Linked DNA regions of Mangrovibacterium diazotrophicum. The protein of the gene in region 1 interacts with the protein of each later gene in a pairwise test. Links are inferred from orthologs where the notes say so. Each region holds a gene or a part of one and is shown on either strand. Other genes may lie near its edges. The genes, in order: secA and BC643_RS21800.

Region 1 (4,229 bases):
CCGAGGGCGGCTTCTTCATTCTAAATGCAACCGCAAACAAAGCCGTCTGCCATTCCTTCCAGTAATTCATTCACGGCTCTCTGTTCATTTTCGGTTCCGCGGCATTTTTCGCAGACAGGTAGATTAATGGACGGATTGCGCAAACAATCTTTTGCGACAGGCTCTTCGCATACAAAACAGGTAGTTGAGAAGTCGTTATTCATCTAATTTCAAGGTTTTCTCGCTGTAAAATTAGTGTATTCATTATCATTCGCAAAACACTGCTAACACTGCTTTTCTGTCATAAAAAAATAACAAAAGTGCTATTCTGTCGCTATTTTTGTCTGATTCGGAAGTGGCACGATTATTATTGAAAAAATTAGTCCTGCATTAAGTATGATAATTCATTATAATTACATTTGTGGGCAGTAAAGCAGAATTATATAAAAAATTAAAATAGAATGGCTTTTATTAGTAAAATCCTGGGAGCATTTCTGGGGAACAAATCAGACCGGGATATTAAAGAGGTCACGCCAATTCTTGAAAACATCAGGAATGAATACGCCCGGATCACTCAACTATCCAACGACGAACTCAGAGCAGAATCTGAAAAATTAAAGCAAATCATAAAAGACCGGATTAAACCGGAAGAAGACTCTATTGCTTCCTTAAAAGCCAAAGCTGAAGAAGCTGATATTCAGGAAAGCGAACAAATCTATCAAGAGGTTGATAAGCTGGAAGAGCAAATCGACGTTAAGATCGAAGAGGTGCTGAGTGAGATCCTTCCGGCGGCATTCGCACTGGTGAAAGAAACAGCCAAACGATTTACCGATAACGAAAAAATAATTGTCAAAGCCAGCGATTTCGACCGCAATTTGGCTGCTTTCAAAGACAACGTACAGATTGACGGTGAAGAAGCTACCTGGTTCAACTCATGGATGGCCGGAGGTAACGAAATTACCTGGCAAATGATCCACTACGATGTGCAGTTGATTGGTGGTATCGTTCTGCACTCGGGTAAAATTGCCGAGATGGCAACCGGTGAAGGTAAAACGTTGGTAGCAACATTGCCTGTATTCCTAAATGCATTGGCTGGACGTGGTGTTCACGTTGTTACCGTGAACGATTACCTGGCCAAACGTGACTCGGAATGGATGGGGCCGATTTTCGAGTTCCACGGTTTGAGTGTCGACTGTATCGACAAACACCAACCGAACTCTGATGCCCGCCGCAAAGCATACAACGCCGACATTACTTATGGTACGAACAACGAATTTGGTTTCGACTACCTGCGTGACAATATGGCGATCAATCCGCGCGACCTGGTACAACGCAAACACCATTATGCGATTGTCGATGAGGTTGACTCGGTTTTAATTGACGATGCGCGTACGCCGTTGATTATTTCCGGACCAGTTCCAAAAGGTGACAATCAGAAATTCGAGGAATTGATGCCGCGAGTTGAACGCTTGGTTTCTGCACAACGGAACTACACCATGCAATGCTTGACCGACGCGAAACGTCTGTTGGGTAAAGCTGATGCCACGAAAGACGAAAAAGAAGAAGGCGCAATGCAATTGCTTCGTGCTCACAAAGGGATGCCAAAGACAAAAGCGTTGATCAAATTTTTGAGCGAAGAGGGCGTCAAAGCTACGATGCAGAAGACAGAGAATTACTATATGCAGGACAACAGCAAGAACATGCATATTGTAACCGATCCGCTTTTCTTCGTTATTGATGAGAAATTGAATTCAGTTGAGTTGACAGATAAAGGGATCGATTTGATCTCGTCGGATGTTGATGATCCTGAATTTTTCATCCTGCCGGACGTTGGTTCTTCAGTTGCTGAAATCGAAAACAGCACCGAGCTAAGTGCCCAGGATAAAATTGAGCAGAAAGATGTTCTGCTTCAAAATTATGCGGTAAAATCGGAACGTGTTCACACCATCAACCAGTTGTTGAAAGCTTATGCCATGTTTGAAAAAGACGTGGAATATGTGGTAATCGACAACAAAGTGAAGATTGTTGATGAACAAACCGGCCGTATCATGGAAGGCCGTCGTTATTCTGATGGTCTGCACCAGGCAATTGAAGCGAAGGAACGCGTAAAAGTTGAAGCGGCTACGCAAACTTTTGCAACTGTGACCCTGCAGAACTATTTCCGGATGTACCACAAACTGTCCGGTATGACTGGTACTGCAGAGACGGAAGCAGGTGAATTCTGGGACATCTACAAATTGGATGTAGTGGTTATCCCGACTAACCGTCCGATTGTTCGTAACGACTGGAACGACAAGGTTTATAAAACCAAACGTGAAAAATATAATGCCGTAATTCAGGAGATTGTTGAACTGAACGAAGCCGGTCGCCCGGTCTTGGTTGGTACAACTTCGGTAGAAATCTCTGAATTATTGAGCCGTATGTTGAAGATTCGCGGTATTAAACACAACGTGTTAAACGCGAAACTCCACGCTCGCGAGGCTGACATCGTAGCCGATGCGGGTAAAAAAGGAATGGTGACCATCGCAACAAACATGGCCGGTCGTGGTACCGACATTAAGTTGAGTCCGGAAGTGAAACAAGCCGGTGGTTTGGCCATCATTGGTACCGAGCGTCACGACTCTCGACGGGTTGACCGCCAGCTGCGTGGTCGTTCCGGACGTCAGGGTGACCCGGGCTCTTCGCAGTTCTTCGTGTCTTTGGAAGACGATTTGATGCGCCTGTTCAACTCTGATCGTATTACCGGAATTATGGACCGATTGGGTCTGGAGGAAGGCGAAGTTATTCAGCACTCCATGATCACCAAATCGATTGAACGTGCACAGAAAAAAGTTGAAGAAAATAACTTCGGTATTCGTAAACGTTTGCTGGAATACGATGATGTGATGAACTCGCAACGTGAGGTAATCTACAAAAAACGTCGTCACGCACTTTATGGCGAACGTTTGGAAGTGGACTTGCTGAACATGATGTACGACTCGCTGGAAGCACTTGTGAACGAGTATTACGGTGGCGATTTCGAAGATTTCAACCTGGAACTGATGCGACTGATGTCGATTGAATCTCCGGTAAGCGAAGAGAAATTCAAACAAATGAAACCGGAAGACATTATCGAGAGCATCTATTCTGCGATGATCAATTCGTACACCAGAAAGGTTGAAACAATTTCGAAACAAGCCTTTCCGGTTATCAAAGATGTTTACGAGAACAAGTCGCACATGTACCAAAATATTGTTGTTCCTATTTCCGATGGTAAACGTATCTTCCAGATTGTTACCAACTTGGAAAAAGCATACAACAACAAAGGTAAAGAGCTTGTTAAGTCGTACCAAAAGCAGATTGTGCTGGCTACCATCGACGAAAGCTGGAAAGAACAGCTGCGTGAAATGGACGATTTGAAACAGTCGGTGCAAAACGCGGCTTACGAACAAAAAGATCCGTTGTTGATCTACAAGTTTGAATCATTCAACCTGTTCAAGCAAATGATTCAAAAGGTGAATAAAGACATTGTTTCCACGTTGATGAAGGGACATATCCCGATTTCGGACCCGAACCAGGTTCGCGAAGCAGAAGTTGCCCGTAGAACTGATATGAGTAAATATTCAACTCAAAAATCGGAAGTTCCGGAATTAGGGTCAGGCAGAAGCCAGGAACAACGCGAACCGCAAAAAGCTCAGCCAGTTAGGGTAGAGAAGAAGGTCGGTCGTAACGATCCGTGTCCTTGCGGAAGTGGTAAAAAATATAAAAGTTGTCACGGTAAAGGACTTGTAGAATAAGTAGCTTCGGCTACTTATTCTTTTTTTTGCTCCTCAAAATTTCACGAATAAACACACGAAGTGTCTTAAAATAAATGTCATGCAGTTAATACTGAATTTCATCCATTGGAATGTTAGTCCCGAGATTTTTCATATTGGTTCTCTTTCTGTGCGTTGGTACGGATTGCTTTTCGCAGTCGGTTTTCTGGTTGGTTACAACATTGGCGAGCGTATGTTTAAATTCGACGGTACCGACTTGAAATGGCTGGAGAGCCTGTTCATTTATCTCTTGGTATCAACTGTAATCGGGGCGCGTTTAGGACATGTGTTGTTTTATGGCTGGGATTACTACTCGCAGCATCCAGCAGAGATTATCAAGGTTTGGCACGGTGGTTTGGCCAGTCACGGAGGCGCAATCGGTATTTTTATTGCACTGATTATTTGGAGTCGCAAGGTTTCAAAACGCTCTGTTTTATGGGTTTTGGACCGTGTGGT
Region 2 (3,136 bases), on another replicon or contig:
GACGTCTAAACACTTATTCGGATTTCTGAAAAGGACTTAATGTGAGCACGAAACTTAAGAAAATGATCCTGGAGGGTGAACATCAAACCCAGGACTTTAAATATTGTATCAGCGATTCGCGAAAAATTGCTCGTTCCCTGGTTGCATTTGCCAATACCGATGGCGGCCGTTTGCTGATCGGGGTGAAAGACAACGGGAATATAGCCGGCGTGCGTTCGGAAGAGGAATATTACATGATTGAATCAGCTGCGACAATTTACAGCAAACCACCGATCAAGTTCAGCTCGCAACAACATTTCATCGATAATAAAGTGGTGCTGGAAATTATTGTTGAAAGCAGCACCGACAAACCCCATTTTGCCAAAGACGAAAACGACAAATGGTGGGCTTATTACCGCCTGAAAGATGAAAATAAATTGGCCAACAAAGTCATGATAGAGGTTTGGAAGAAGCAGAGAAGCCCGGAAGGAATTTTCATCAATTACTCAGATGATGAACGCTTTCTACTGGATTACCTTTCCCGAAACGAAAGCATCAGCCATTCCGCTTTTTCCCGAAAAGCCCGCATAACTTACATTGATGCTGAAAAAATTCTTTCCGATTTTATCGTCCTCGGAATCCTTCAACCCGTCTTTGGAGAACAACAAATTCGTTATGCTTTAGCCGACGATTTCGACCGCGAAAGCTGGGACAGACAGGAATCAGCGTAAAAAAGTTTTCACATTATTGTAATTTTTGTTTGACCGCTTTACAAATAGTTAAACATATTTTTACAGCCTTAGAACAAACAATGAACATGAAAAGAATTTTAGTATTTGCATTTGCGCTCGCCGTCTCCACGGCCAGCTTTGCCCAGGAAAACTACAAGACAATTACCAAAGAAGATTCACTCAGAACTTATCACGGTAACATCAGCTACCCGGTAAAAACGTATCCGGACGCTCCTAAAACAAAAAAGCCTAAGAACATCATTTTTATGATTGGCGATGGTATGGGAACGGCTCAAATCTATGCCGGATTGACTGCCAATCACGGGCACCTGTTCCTCGACAATTTCAAACACGTTGGTTTTTCCAAAACCCGTTCTGCCAGTGACTACATTACCGACTCGGCTGCAGGGGGTACAGCACTTTCAAGCGGCTACCGCACCTACAACGGAGCAATTGGTGTCGACACCGATACGGTTGCACACAAAACCATGCTCGAGATCGCTGAAGACAAAGGAAAGGCAACCGGCTTGGTTTCAACCTCGGCAATAACACACGCCACTCCCGCTTCCTTTATTGCTCATCAACCATCGCGTAACATGTACGAAGCAATTGCCGGTGACTTTTTGAAAACAGATATCGACGTTTTTATTGGCGGTGGCTACAAGCATTTCACAGATCGCAAGGATGGCAAAGATCTGACCGTTGACCTGAAAAAGAAAGGCTACACTGTTTTGCAGGACATGAATGACATTGAAAAAGTAAAATCAGGAAAATTAGCCGGACTGACAGCGGCAGAGCACAACCCCGTAGCATCAAAACGTGGCGACATGCTGCCACGCGCTACTGAAACGGCTCTGAATATTCTGAGCAAAAACAAAAAAGGCTTTTTCATCATGGTCGAAGGATCGCAAATCGACTGGGGTGGCCACCAAAATAACACCAACTACGTGGTGGAAGAAATGCTCGACTTTGACCAGGCAATTGGCAAAGCGCTTGAGTTTGCAGCTAAGGATGGCGAAACCCTGATCGTGATCACAGCCGACCATGAAACCGGAGGAATGGCAATTACAGGCGGCGATATGGAAACCGGAATGGTACAAGGATCATTCATCTACGGACACCACACCGGCGTAATGGTACCTGTATTTGCGTTTGGACCGGGCGCAGATGAGTTCACCGGAATCATGAAAAACGAAGACATCGGTAAAAAACTGATCCAACTCGTTTCTGGTAACGAATAGTCAGATTTCCCGACCAAAATATCAATAGAAAGTCCGGTAACAAATGTTGCCGGACTTTTTATTTCCGGCTTATTTAAAACCGCTCCAAATTATAGTGACAGCGGACTTGAACAAGGTCAAAAGAGGCATTTTTTATAGTTTTGCAGCTTACAAATCCCGCACATGTTCTACACAACCATCATCATATTAGCGATGGGATTGTCGGTTGATTCGTTCGCAGTTTCTGTAACGAGCGGCCTCAGTCTTCCCAAAATCCGATTCTTCGAGGCTGTAAAACTGGCTTTTCTCATGGCATTATTTCAAGCCGCCATGCCAGTTATCGGCTGGTTCCTGGAAGCCAGTGTTCGCAACTACATTGAGCCGGTTGACCACTGGATTGCATTCGGGCTACTTGGACTACTTGGCGGGAAAATGATCATTGAAAACCTCAGAATAAAAGAAGAGAAAAAATTCCTTGATCCCATGATTTTCCGTGTTGCGCTCATGCTTGCCTTTGCAACCAGCATTGATGCCATGGCCGTGGGCTTCAGCCTGGCAATGATTATGGAGAAGCTGACACCAATTGTCCTCATCATTGGCAGCATCACGTTTATTGCCTCCATGCTGGGAATCTTAATCGGTAAAAAGACAGGCCCGAAAGTCTCAAAATACGCCGAAATTACTGGCGGAATCATTCTAATCGCCATCGGCCTGAAAATACTTCTTGAACATTTGCAGGCTTCTTGATACATTTGGGGGCTTAAATTGTGCGCTTCATGCCCCATGAGATCGGAAATTATTTAATCACCCCGTTGGGGATATTCTTGCTGGTGTCCGGTGCTGCCGGCATTTTTCTGGCATTGTATATTTCGAAATTCAAGCAATCGCCAGGCATCGGCTATTTGGCTATGCTGCAGCTCTCGACTGCCATTTGGACCATCTTTTATTTTCTCGAATATTCCGCCATCAAGTTGGACGACCGATTGTTTTGGTCAAAACTCTCGTACATCGGAATTGCATTCATCCCGGTCTGGTTCTACCTGTTTTCAGTCAATTTCGAATCGAGACAAAAGAAGGTCTCGCAAAAGTTGGCACTGCCATTGATCTTTGTTTCTTCAATTTTTATCGGCATCGTTTTCACCAACGACTACCACCACATGCACTGGCAGTCGGCTAAAATTGACAGTGAATTCCAGACCACAATCT

Evidence for each region.
Region 2: the proteins of secA (region 1) and BC643_RS21800 interact in binary tests that used the Escherichia coli proteins (3 or more experiments, as listed by UniProt). The link is inferred for Mangrovibacterium diazotrophicum from one-to-one orthologs.

Annotation. Positions count from the first base shown.
Region 1 is NZ_RAPN01000001.1:490,276-494,504, reverse strand. What follows is about bases 57-3,955. They hold secA (preprotein translocase subunit SecA), read left to right. Parts: upstream 57-440; coding sequence 441-3,755; downstream 3,756-3,955. Other genes in these bases: lgt (prolipoprotein diacylglyceryl transferase), read left to right, coding at 3,835-3,955. In the rest of the region: more of lgt, read left to right, coding at 3,956-4,229. UniProt on the Escherichia coli protein: Required for protein export, interacts with the SecYEG preprotein conducting channel.
Region 2 is NZ_RAPN01000005.1:157,505-160,640, forward strand. The notes cover bases 68-2,873. They hold BC643_RS21800 (alkaline phosphatase), read left to right. Parts: upstream 68-796; coding sequence 797-1,951; downstream 1,952-2,873. Other genes in these bases: BC643_RS21795 (AlbA family DNA-binding domain-containing protein), read left to right, coding at 68-710; BC643_RS21805 (manganese efflux pump MntP), read left to right, coding at 2,114-2,677; BC643_RS21810 (histidine kinase N-terminal 7TM domain-containing protein), read left to right, coding at 2,707-2,873. In the rest of the region: BC643_RS21790 (VIT1/CCC1 transporter family protein), read left to right, coding at 1-9; more of BC643_RS21795, read left to right, coding at 42-67; more of BC643_RS21810, read left to right, coding at 2,874-3,136.